DNA from 2 places in the Paenarthrobacter sp. NyZ202 genome. Region 2 is predicted to be linked to the other one. Evidence: riboswitches for the same ligand, from Rfam matches in the RefSeq annotation. Region 2 holds a riboswitch; the other holds the start of a gene.
The links. Region 2 has a riboswitch for thiamine pyrophosphate ahead of thiC (phosphomethylpyrimidine synthase ThiC). Riboswitches for the same ligand answer to the same signal wherever they lie in the genome.
Positions count from the first base shown of each region.

Region 1: linked by a shared signal. The riboswitch ahead of ACPFL9_RS18365 (ECF transporter S component) and the one ahead of thiC (phosphomethylpyrimidine synthase ThiC) in region 2 are both predicted to bind thiamine pyrophosphate.

Region 1 covers NZ_CP187556.1:3,954,166-3,960,048, forward strand. Annotated here, with positions in the region: gene ACPFL9_RS18345 (penicillin acylase family protein) at 1-535, shown strand, start outside; gene ACPFL9_RS18350 (GNAT family N-acetyltransferase) at 574-1,176, shown strand; gene ACPFL9_RS18355 (energy-coupling factor transporter transmembrane component T family protein) at 1,195-1,989, opposite strand; gene ACPFL9_RS18360 (ABC transporter ATP-binding protein) at 1,986-3,530, opposite strand; gene ACPFL9_RS18365 (ECF transporter S component) at 3,530-4,150, opposite strand; TPP riboswitch at 4,229-4,365, opposite strand; gene ACPFL9_RS18370 (NUDIX hydrolase) at 4,501-5,178, shown strand; gene ACPFL9_RS18375 (DUF4235 domain-containing protein) at 5,241-5,501, shown strand; gene mnhG (monovalent cation/H(+) antiporter subunit G) at 5,589-5,883, opposite strand, start outside.
Region 2 covers NZ_CP187556.1:2,700,651-2,706,533, forward strand. Annotated here, with positions in the region: gene rimM (ribosome maturation factor RimM) at 1-75, opposite strand, end outside; gene ACPFL9_RS12550 (RNA-binding protein) at 227-469, opposite strand; gene rpsP (30S ribosomal protein S16) at 471-887, opposite strand; gene ACPFL9_RS12560 (hypothetical protein) at 1,103-1,543, opposite strand; gene ACPFL9_RS12565 (VOC family protein) at 1,621-2,508, opposite strand; gene ACPFL9_RS12570 (amidohydrolase family protein) at 2,581-3,669, opposite strand; TPP riboswitch at 3,756-3,863, shown strand; gene thiC (phosphomethylpyrimidine synthase ThiC) at 3,858-5,681, shown strand; gene ACPFL9_RS12580 (alpha/beta fold hydrolase) at 5,664-5,883, opposite strand, start outside.

The DNA of each region.
Region 1 (5,883 bases), 1.3 Mb from region 2:
GCGGATCGTGAGGCATCCTGCACTGGCCCGGCTTCACGAGGCCACCGGCTTCCCTGCGCTGTTCGGTCCCTGGCTCTCAGTGGGCTCCCGCGTAGGCTTCGCCTTGGAGACCCTCCTGGTCCGGGGAGGCGAGCTCGGAATAGCCGTACCCCTCGAAGCGGCCGCCGCGTTGGAAGAGGCCGGCACCACCACGGAGGGCTCCGCTGTGTGGGGCGACCGCCACCGGATCCTCCCCGTCCATGTGCTCCCGGGCTCCTTGGCCGGTTCGGCGCCGGATTCACCGCTCAGCGGGGATACAGGGTGCGTCCTCTGCACGGAAAGCCTGCCGGGCGTGGAAGACCGCAGCTTCCGTGGGCCCGTGGCCCGCTACGTCTGGGATCTCCAGGACCGGGACAACAGCCGCTGGATCGTTCCGTTCGGAGCTTCCGGTTCTCCGGCTGACCCGCACTTCGCAGACCAGCTGCCCCTGTGGACTGTTGGGGAACTCGTCCCCGCGGCAACGTCCTGGGACCAACTGACCAAAGACCCCCGCTAAGACTCTCCCCATCCGCCACCAAGCCCCCCGAGGAAAACATGACCGCTGCCCAGGACTTTGCCACTCGAACCACCGTTTACGCCGAAGAACTCGACGGCTGGGGAGCCCTGCGGATTGTTCCGTTGGTTCCCGCCGAAGACATCGACCTCATCCATGAATGGGTCGGCCAGCCGAGGGCCAGGTTCTGGGGCATGCTGGAGAAAAGCCGGGAGGAAGTCCTGGAGATCTATGAGTTCCTGGACTCACTGGACACGCACCACGCCTTCCTGGTGGAGCTGGACGGCCAGCCCCTGGCGTTGTTCCAAACCTATGAGCCCCTGCACGATCCCGTGAGCGAGGCCTACCCGGCACGGGAAGAAGACATCGGCATGCACCTGCTGCTGGCCCCGGCCACCCGGCCGATCCCCCACTTCACGCCGCGCCTGGCCACCTCGCTCATCAAGTACATGTTCTCGCTGCCGGGCAAAGACCGGATCGTGGTGGAGCCTGACGCCCGGAACGCCAAGGCCCTGCGACGGCTTGAAGCCACCTGCTTTGAACTGGGCCCGATCGTCCAACTGGAGGAGAAGGAAGCACAGTTGGGGTTCCTTACACGGGCCGGGTTCGAGGAAATCCGGGCCCAGGAAGTTCCGGCCAGCTAAGCCCGCGTGGCGCCTCCTCTAGCGCCAGACAAAGCTCCAGGTGCCTGCTCCTACGGCTGCCACCACCGCGGTTCCGGCAATGAGGACGCCGCCCAGGAGAACCCAGGCGTCCAGCAGGGAATAGGTGGACTCACGCGCCCATGTGCGCCGGCCGCCACCAAAACCGCGGGCTTCCATGGTCACTGCCAGCCGGGAAGCCCGCCGGACAGCCTGGACCAACAGGCCGAAGCTCTGTCCCAGGGTCGCCTTCAGCCGTTGCAGGGGGCTGCCCTGCGAACCCACGCCACGGGCGCGCCTGGCCATGCCTATTGTCTGCCATTCCTCGGCCAGCAAACCCACCAAGCGCATCGCGGCCAGGGAGCCCAGCACAAAGCGGTGCGGGAGCCTGGCCTTCTGGGCCAAAGCATCGGCGAGGTCGGTCGGGTCCGTGCAGGTCATCAGCAGGATCGCCGGAAGCGCGATGGCCAGCCCTCGAAGCATGAACCCGAGTCCCAGCTCCAGCGAGCCTTCGCTGATGGACCAGAGCCCGACGTCGAGCAATACAGCGCCGCTGTCAGCGGCGACGATCGCTGTGCTCCAGCCGCCAACGGCCGCGGCGATAATCAGCGGCCAGGCCCTTGACCAGAGAAGCCCGAGCGTGAGCCCGGCAAGGGGGAAGAGCGCAAGCTCGGCAACCAGGGCCACGGACGCGGAGACCCAGTCGATGGACAGTGCCAGGACCAGCGAAATCAGGAAAACGGCGACGAACTTCGCCAAGGGGTTGGCCCGCGTCAACAAGGCATGGTTGCCGCTCAGGCTCAAGGTGTCCCTCATGCCGCACCCGCTTCCATTTTCCGGGACCGCTCCGCCGGGGCCAACCTGAGTTCCGCGCCGCCCAGCACGGCACTGAACTCCTCGTCGTGCGTCACCGAGACCACGGCGGTGCCTTGGTCCAGCAGTTCCGACAGGAACGACGCCAGTTCGGCCCACGTGTTCGCGTCCTGGCCGAAGGTCGGCTCGTCCAGGACCAGCACTTTGGGGTGTGCGGCGAGCACGGTCGCTACGGACAGCCGGCGCTTCTCGCCGCCGGACAGGGTGTAGGGATTCGCGTCCACCAAGTGCGTCAGCCGGAGCCGCTCCAGCAGTTCGTCGACCCGCTCCTCGCCACGGCCCACATGCCTGGGACCGAACATCAGCTCATCCAGCACCTTGCCGGTGACGAACTGGTGCTCCGGTTCCTGGAACACCGTGCCGATCCGGGAAATCAGTTGGTCCGCTTTCCACCGGAAGGGATCGATTCCGGCGCCTTCGGAAAGCTCGACGGCGGCAGAGACCTTCCCTGCCACCGGCGCCAAAAGTCCTGCCAGCGTCAAGGCGAACGTGGATTTTCCGGCGCCGTTGGGTCCGGTGATGGTGAGCGCCTGCCCTGCCCGGACCTGGGCACTGATGCCGTGCTGCACCGGCTGCGGCGGGATGGACCTGAAACCCTTCCTGCGTGGCTTGGCGCGGGAAACTGCCAGGTCCTGGGCCGCCACCAGCAGTTGCGCGGATTGGTTGCCGCGTTCCCTGCGGCGGGTTTCGGGAACGTACCCGGGGACCCACACGCCGGCGGCCTTGAGCAAGCTATGCGCTTCGGCCAGAACCTGGTCCGGCGGCCCATCCAGGAGCACCCCACCGCCAGCCGAACCGGGCTGCAGGACCACGATCCTGTCCACCAGGTCCTTCCAGACGGACACCCTGTGTTCCACCACAACCAAGGTGGCGCCTGTCTTGTCCAGGCATCGGCGCACGGCATCACGGACTTCCAGCACACCGGCAGGGTCCAGGTTGGCCGTGGGTTCGTCCAACAGGATCAGTCCCGGCCTCATCGCCAAAATACCCGCCAGCGCAAGCCGCTGCTTTTGGCCGCCGGAGAGTGCCGCCGTCGGGTGATCCAATGCCAAACCGCCGCCATCAGCGGTACGCAACCCCACGTCATCGAGCGCTTCATGAACCCGGGTCCAGATCCGGTCACGGGGCACGGCAAGGTTTTCGGCTCCGAAGGCGACGTCGTCGCCAATCCGGGACAAGACCACCTGCGTTTCGGGATCCTGCTGCATCAATCCGGCGCGGCCGCGTTGTTCCCGCGGCGAAGCACCGTCCAGCAGGAGTGAACCGGTCTCGTCCGAATCATCCTCTTCCTCGCCCAGGACCCCGGCCAGCGCGTGCAGCAAGGTCGACTTGCCCGCACCGGAGGGACCCAACAGCAACACCCGCTCGCCCGGATCGATGCGGAGGTCAAGGCCCTGGATGGCAGGTGTGGTCCGGCCGGCGTGCCGCCAACCCCAGCCCTCGGCGGAGATGGCGGCAGGCCTGCCGGTGCTCGTTGCGGCCATCAGTTGAAGACGGGCTCCGAGGCGGCCTTGCGCGATGCGAAGGCGCTCAACACGCCGGTTTTGGCCAGGCCGCGGGTGGCGACCCAGGACAGGGCACCGGCAATGATGGCGCCGGACAACGTGCAGAACGCGATGTAGGCCAGCTTGTCCACGGCCTCGTAGGCGATGTTCCAGCCCCACGGCATGAAGGAGTCGTTGAGGCCGCAGAAGAGGCCCGCACCGGCACCGGCCAGCAGCGCCGTGGGGAGGTTGAACTTCTTGTAGCGGAACGCAGCAAACACCAGCTCGGCACCCAGGCCCTGCAGGACGCCGGAAATCAGCACGGTGGTGCCGTACTGGGAACCCATGATCAGCTCACCCGTCGCGGCCACAGCCTCGCAGAACAGCGCGGCGCCGGGTTTGCGGATGATCAGCATGCCCAGGACTGCGGGGATCATCCAGCCGCCGGCGATCAGGCCTGTCAAGGGCGGGTAGGCCGCGTTCATGGGAATGGATACGATCGCGGCGCCCTGGGACCATGCCCAGAAGATCACGCCGCCGGCGATGGCGATCAAAGCTGCCACCACGATGTCTACTACACGCCAGTTGTAACTGGTCTTCTTCACGCTTGCCGTGGTCATTTCTTTGCCTCCTGAGGTTACAGGAGGGGAAAGTGCTCCCCGGATTCCCGGCAGGCATGCGCCACCGGTGTTCCGGACACTCTGAGAAGCTCGACTCCCTTGCGCCGGTACTAACCGGATCAGGTTCGAGGGTCTGCGGCTGTCCGCACTCTCAGCGCCCTCGCGTCACCTGCATCCCTGCAGGGTTCGACGGCGGCGCTCCCCTGTCGTTATCAATCTGCCCTGATGGGCGAGGTCCAGTTTACACCCGGGTCCGTGCGTTGGCCCTCGGTGGCAGTCATAATGGGTTGCGGTTTCTCCCGGCCCGTTTGGCGGCTTCCTCTCTCATGCACACCTGAGAGAATGACTTCATGACGGATCATCCCGGCTTAGGCCAGCCTGCACCCGAACCACGGCTCGCTGCCAGCGTGATCCTGCTCAGGGACGCCGCCGACGGGCTCGAGGTCTTCGTCCAGCACCGTGTGTCCACCATGGACTTCGCCGCGGGCATGGTGGTCTTTCCCGGAGGCCGCGTGGATGCCGCGGACAGTGAAGGGTGGGACTACCCGCAGGAGTTGCTGGCAGGGCACGCCGATGCGTGGTCGGAAGCATCCATCGCCGCCAACCCGGACCAAGCCATCCGGGAAGCGGGCACCGTGCTGACTGCCGCCCTCCGCGAGGTGCAGGAGGAAGCCGGACTCACGCTTGAGCCTGCAGATCTGCGTCCGTGGGCCAACTGGGTGACCCCGGTGGACATGCCCAAGCGCTTTGACACCTACTTCTACGTCGCTAAGGCCCGTGACGGGGCAGCGCCCCAACACCAAACAACGGAAGCCTGGCAGTCGCTCTGGATGCCCGTGGCCGGCGTCCTCTCCGCTGAAGCCGAAGGCACGCTCCACCTCATGCCACCCACCTACTACCTGCTCAAGGAACTTGCGAGCCTGGGCACCGTGGATGCTGTGTGGGGCGCCCGGCACCCCGTAGTTCCCGTCCTGGCACCCCGGGGTTCCATGGCGGCCTTCCTGAAAGACAGGGAAAACCGCCGATAACGCTCCCCTTGCGCCCGGGAACGGTGCCTGGTGCACGCTGTAGGTGAGGTTAGGCTTGGGACATGAACTTCTTCTTCAAGCTGCTGGGGACCGGAGTGAGCCTCGGAGCAGGATTCGTCGGCACCAAACTGGTCAACCTGGCTTGGGAGAAGGCCACCGGCAACAAGCCGCCCGCAGGTCATGACGACCTCGAAACCAGCCTGCGCTCAGCACTGACATTCGCGCTGGTTTCGGCCTTCGTGAGCACCCTCATCCAGGTCCTAACCAGCCGCGGCACGCAGCGCGCGATCGCCCGCTTCGCCAAGACGCACGACATCGTCTGACCCGCTGCCCGGGGACAAGCCAAGGCACCCCACCACCGGCGGCGCACCCTTGGGCGACCCATTTCCAAGGTGCCCTGACCGCCGGACTCAGCGGCCGGCGTCGTGCGTTCCGTCCCCCGGATGTTCACCGGCAGCCCGCTGGACCACGGCCTCAAGTTCGTCCTTGGTGAGGAGCTCGCGGTGGCCGTGCTTGGTCCGGTAAGCGGAACGGCCCACCATGTGCGCGGACACGGGCGCGGTCAGCAACTGGAATATCCAGGCCACCAGCAGGACCGGCCACACCCACCACGTCCGCATCTGCAGGCCGATGGAAGCCAGCATCAGGAAGAGGCCCAGGACCTGCGGCTTGGTCGCGGCGTGCATGCGGCTCATGAGGTCCGGG
Region 2 (5,883 bases):
ATCGGTGAGCACCTGGACTGTCACCTCGCCGCGGATACCGTGTGGTTTGCCGACCCGGGCCACCTGGAGCTGCATGGATTCCTCTGGATTCTTGTTGTGCCCCGTGCCGTGCCGGCGGGTGGGCGCTGATGGGATTCTTACTGGAGCTGATTGTCGAGAAAGCAGTCCGGCCCCTCCACCATATTCGGTGAAGGGGCCGGACCTAAGGCAAATGTTGCTGAGCGCGTTACCGGCGACGGTCGGTGTCGACGACGTCGACCCTGACCTGCTCGCCTCCAGCCAAGGCTGCAACCACAGTGCGCAAGGCACGGGCGGTGCGTCCCTGGCGGCCGATTACCCGGCCGAGGTCGTCCTGGTGAACCCGCACTTCGAGGGATTCCCCACGGCGGTTGTTCTTGGCACTGACCTTGACATCCTCAGGGCTGTCAACGATCCCACGGACCAGATGCTCGAGCGCTTCTGCCAGCAACTTACTCAGCCTCGGTGGTCTCTGCTTCAGCAGCTTCGGCCTCGGCGTCGTCCTTCTTGGCCTTCTTGGTGATGGCTTCCGGAATGATGACGGAACCCTTCTCCGGAGCCACGAAAGCTTCCTTCGGAGCCTTGGTCTTCAGGGTGCCTTCCTGGCCAGGCAGGCCCTTGAACTTCTGCCAGTCACCGGTGATCTTGAGGATCGCAGCAACCTGCTCGGTGGGCTGGGCGCCAACGGACAGCCAGTACTGGGCACGCTCGGAAGCGACCTCGATGTACGAGGGCTCCTCGGTCGGGTGGTACTTGCCGATTTCCTCGATGGCACGGCCGTCGCGCTTGGCGCGGGAGTCCATGACAACAATGCGGTAGTACGGTGCGCGCATCTTACCGAGGCGCTTAAGGCGAATCTTTACGGCCACTTTTGTGGTCACTCCTGTTTCTGAAACGGGGTTGAACCCGACGTTCTGCACCCGTGGGGCGGGCCATACTTGGGGGTTCGAAGGACAAGATACGAGCACGGAGAGAGGGGCCGCACCGATCGAGTACCTGTCCATTGTGCCAGATGGGCCGCACAATTACGACTTGGCCGGACTCCACCCCTGTGGACTTGGTCACGTCCACCTTCATGCGAGGGTCAGGACACCGACCAGACGTAAAGCCCGGCACGGTCCGCTTTCTCCACATCGGAGGCAAGGGCTGCCAGTTGCTGGACGTACCCTTTGGACTCGGCCGCCCCGAAAGGCATGTCTTCCTGCCCTGCCCAGGCCTCGGCGACGTCATCAAGGACATTGCCGTCACCTTCGCTTTCATACGTCAGCAATTCAGCCAACGCGCGAACCATCGCTTCGGGGACCCCAAGCAGGGCATCGCTGGTGACATCCACCAGGGCCAGCTCATAGTCGGCGCCGGCTGCGTGGACCGCCTGCCCGGCGAGGTCACCGAGTTGTTCAACCTCAAAGTCACTGATGCCGTCAATCCGGACAGCAGATCCGGCAACGCCGGCTCCGCCGTCGAGGGCGGCGGCCCGCTTGAGTGCTTCATCGTGGGTGGCTACAAAAATTTCGGCAAAGCCCATGGAAAGTCATCCCATTCCGTCGTGCTGACACGGCAGGGGCGCAGGACATGCCGGCCCCTGCTCCAACATTGCCCAGCCTAGTGCAGGCCGGGCCCCGCGACCGCCACCCGCAACTGGTTGCGCCACGGGTCCTCAAAACGAAGCTCCTTGCCTGTGTGGTGGCTGGACAGGCCCGCAACCTTCAGCCGGTCCGCCAACGCCAGGACGTGGTCGTCGCCAGGGACTTCAATCAGGACTTCACCCAGGCCCAGCGTGTCCCGGCGCGGCCCGGCACCGCGGCTGTTCCAGACATTCATGGCCATGTGGTGGTGGTAGCCGCCCGCCGAGACGAACAAGGCCTGGCCGTGCCAGCCGGCGGTCCGCTCGAACCCCAGAGTGTCCACGTAGAACTTTTGCGCCGTCGCAACGTCGCCTACCTGAAGGTGGACATGCCCGACGCCGGCACCGGCCCGGGCCTGGCCCGTCACCGCCTCTTCGCTCAGGTACTGCTGAAGGTAGGCCTGCGGCGGCAGGGCAACGTTGTCCATGACCACGTTCTTTCCGTCCCACTGCCACACGCTCCGGGGCTTGTCGTAATACAACTCGATGCCATTGCCTTCGGGATCGGTGAAGTAGAACGCCTCGCTGACCAGGTGGTCGGCACTGCCGACGAAGGCACGGGGCTCGTATTGCGCGGCAGTGGCAATGGTCGCGGCCAGGGCGGGCTGGTCTTCGAACAGGATCGCAGTATGGAAGAGGCCGGCCTCGCCCCTGCCGGGAATCTGCAGGCCTGCGGCCGGAGCCAGGTGGACTACGGGCTTGCCGAGGCGGCCCAGGTACAGCCCGCCGTCCTGTTCCGCGACCACCTGCAACCCCAAGGCGCGCTGGTAGTAGTCGCTCATGAGCTTCATGTCGCCCACTTTGAGCATGACAGTGCCCATGGAGAGATCGGCAGGCAGCAGGTCCTGGCTGGATGAAGTGGTCATGTGAAGCTCCCGGTGATCAAGCTGGCCGCTTTTCGGCTCGTTCTACCTCTCTAAATTACTTGAAGCTTCAATTTATTCCCAGCGGAGGACGTTGCCCCTTAAGACCACGTGGCTCAACCGGTGGACGGTGGCAAGCTCCTGACGGGGATCCGCGCGGCACACCACCACATCGGCAGGTGCCCCCTCGCTGATTCCTTCCGTCCCCAACCATGCCCTGGCACCCCACGTGGCGGCATTCAGCACCGCGGCAGGCGGCAGGCCGGCGTCGTGCAGTTCCTGCATCTCGTCGGCGATCCGGCCATGCTTGATGACGCTGCCGGCGTCAGTGCCGGCATAAATGGAAACGCCGGCCTCATAGGCTTCAAAAACCCGCTCGCGCCGGCGTTCCCACAGGCTGGTCATGTGCTGCGCGTAGTCGGGAAACTTTGGCTTGGCCTGCGCCGCGATGTCGGGAAAGGTGGCAATGTTGACCAGGGTGGGAACGATCGGAACATCCTGTTCCACGAGGCGCGGAATGTGCCGCGGCAGCAACCCGGTGACATGCTCTATGCAGTCGATTCCGCCGTCCAGCATGTGGTCGATGGTCTGTTCCGCGAAGCAATGCGCGGTAACCCGGGCGCCTTCGTCATGCGCGGCGGCTATGGCTTCCTTGACGACCCCGGCTGGAAATGACGCGGTCAAGTCCCCCACTCCCCTGTCAATCCAGTCGCCCACCAGCTTGACCCAGCCATCGCCGTCGCGCGCTTCCTTCCGGACGGTCTCCACCAGTTCATCCGGCTCCACTTCGTGGCCCAGCCCCCGCAGGTACCGCTTGCTGCGGGCAATGTGCCGGCCGGCCCGGATGAGGTGCGGAAGGTCCTCCCTTTGCTGGACCCAGCGGGTATTACCGGGCGAACCGGCGTCGCGGATCAGCAGCGTTCCGGCGTTCCGGTCCGCCATGGCCTGGGCGAGCGTGGTCTCCTCATCCACCGCACCGCCGGGCCCCAGCCCGATGTGGCAATGCGCGTCGACGAAGCCCGGCAGCACCCATCCGGCAAGCACTCTGTCCGGCGGCGTTGCGGGACGTTCAAAAGTCAGCTTTCCGTCAACTGACCACAATCCCCGGCGTTCGTCATCGGCTGCAACCAGCACCGGACCGCTGAATTCAATGATGTTGGCCATGGCAGAAGCCTAGTGCGACGAACCCCGCCCCGCCCCTTTCGAAAGCTTGTGACTGGGAGCACCCGCTGCCCCTGTGGTAGCTTCTTCCCTGACCACACGGGAGCCCTTGCAGGGGCTGAGATCAGGCTGAAGCAGTCTGCGACCGTCGAACCTGTCCGGGTAATGCCGGCGAAGGAAGTGAGTAATCCTTGAGCACCACAGAAACACAGCACAGCCCTGCCCGGAACCAGACTGCGCCAGCCGGGGAAGCCGTCACGCAGTCGCTGAAGTCCCATTCGCTGGCTTGGGTGGAGGATCCGGGCCACGGCATCCGCGTACCGGTGACCGAGATCGCCCTGGAACCCTCCCCCAACGGGCAGGCCAACGATCCTTTGCGGGTGTACCGCACGGCCGGCCCGGGAAGTGATCCGGTAGTCGGTCTGGAACCGTTCAGGAAGGCCTGGATCGAGGAACGCGGCGATACGGAAAGCTACACGGGCCGGGAACGCAACCTGCTCGACGACGGCAAGTCGGCCGTGCGGCGCGGAGCAGCGTCTGCGGAGTGGAAGGGTGCACAACCGGTGCCCCGCCGCGCCGTCGAAGGCAAGACCGCCACCCAGATGCATTACGCCAGGCAGGGCATCGTCACCCCGGAAATGCGGTTCGTGGCCCTGCGGGAGAACTGCGACGTGGAGCTGGTCCGCAGCGAAGTCGCTGCAGGGCGGGCCATCATCCCGAACAATATCAACCACCCGGAATCGGAACCGATGATCATCGGCAAGGCCTTCCTGGTGAAGATCAACGCCAACATCGGCAACTCGGCTGTCACCAGCTCCATTGCCGAGGAAGTCGACAAGCTGCAGTGGGCCACGCAGTGGGGCGCAGACACCGTCATGGATTTGTCCACGGGAGATGACATCCACACGACCCGCGAATGGATCATCCGGAACTCACCCGTGCCCATCGGCACGGTTCCGATCTACCAGGCTTTGGAAAAGGTCAATGGTGAGGCCAATAACCTCACGTGGGAAATCTTCCGTGACACGGTGATCGAACAGTGCGAGCAAGGTGTGGACTACATGACCATCCATGCCGGCGTCCTCCTGCGGTACGTGCCCCTCACCGCCAACCGGGTCACGGGCATCGTGTCCCGCGGTGGCTCCATCATGGCCGGCTGGTGCCTGGCCCACCACAAGGAGAACTTCCTTTACACGCATTTCGATGAGCTGTGCGAAATCTTCGCAAAGTACGACGTTGCCTTCTCACTCGGTGACGGCCTCCGCCCCGGAGCCACAGCCGACGCCAACGATGCCGCGCAGTTCGCCGAACTGGACACCCTTGCCGAGCTGACCCAGCGAGCCTGGGAATACGACGTCCAGGTCATGGTCGAAGGACCGGGCCACATCCCTTTCCACCTGGTGCGGGAGAATGTGGAACGCCAGCAGGAACTGTGCCAGGGGGCTCCGTTCTACACCCTCGGGCCGCTCGTGACAGACGTTGCCCCCGGTTATGACCACATCACCTCCGCCATCGGTGCCACGGAGATCGCCCGCTACGGCACGGCCATGCTCTGCTACGTGACACCCAAGGAGCACCTTGGCCTGCCGAACAAGGACGACGTCAAGACCGGCGTCATCACCTACAAGATCGCCGCCCACGCCGCGGACCTGGCCAAGGGACACCCTGGCGCGAACGAACGTGACGATGCCCTCTCCAAGGCGCGTTTCGAGTTCCGGTGGCGGGACCAGTTCGCCCTGTCCCTGGATCCGGTGACCGCGGAGTCGTTCCACGACGAGACGCTTCCGGCCGAACCGGCCAAGACGGCGCACTTCTGCTCCATGTGTGGCCCCAAGTTCTGCTCCATGCGCATCAGCCAGGACATCCGCGACGAATACGGTTCGGCCGAAGCGCAGGCCGCGATCGCCGACATGTACAGCGGCATGCGGGAAAAAAGCGAGGAATTCCTCGCAGCTGGCGGCAAGGTCTACCTGCCGGAACTCCAGGTACCGGCAGCCTCAGGACGCGCGAACTGACATAGTCCGCCCGACCTCGGCGATGAACGATCGGATGATCCGGTCACCTTCCACCGAGTCCTGGGGCCGGTGCCCTCCCGCGGCCACGCGCCGGAGGGCACCGGTTTCCTGGAGGTACGCGGCGATCTCTTCGTAAAGGGGCTCCCAACCGCCGGTCAGCACCAGCGTGGGGACCCCCGGAACGATGTGCAAGGGGGCTTCC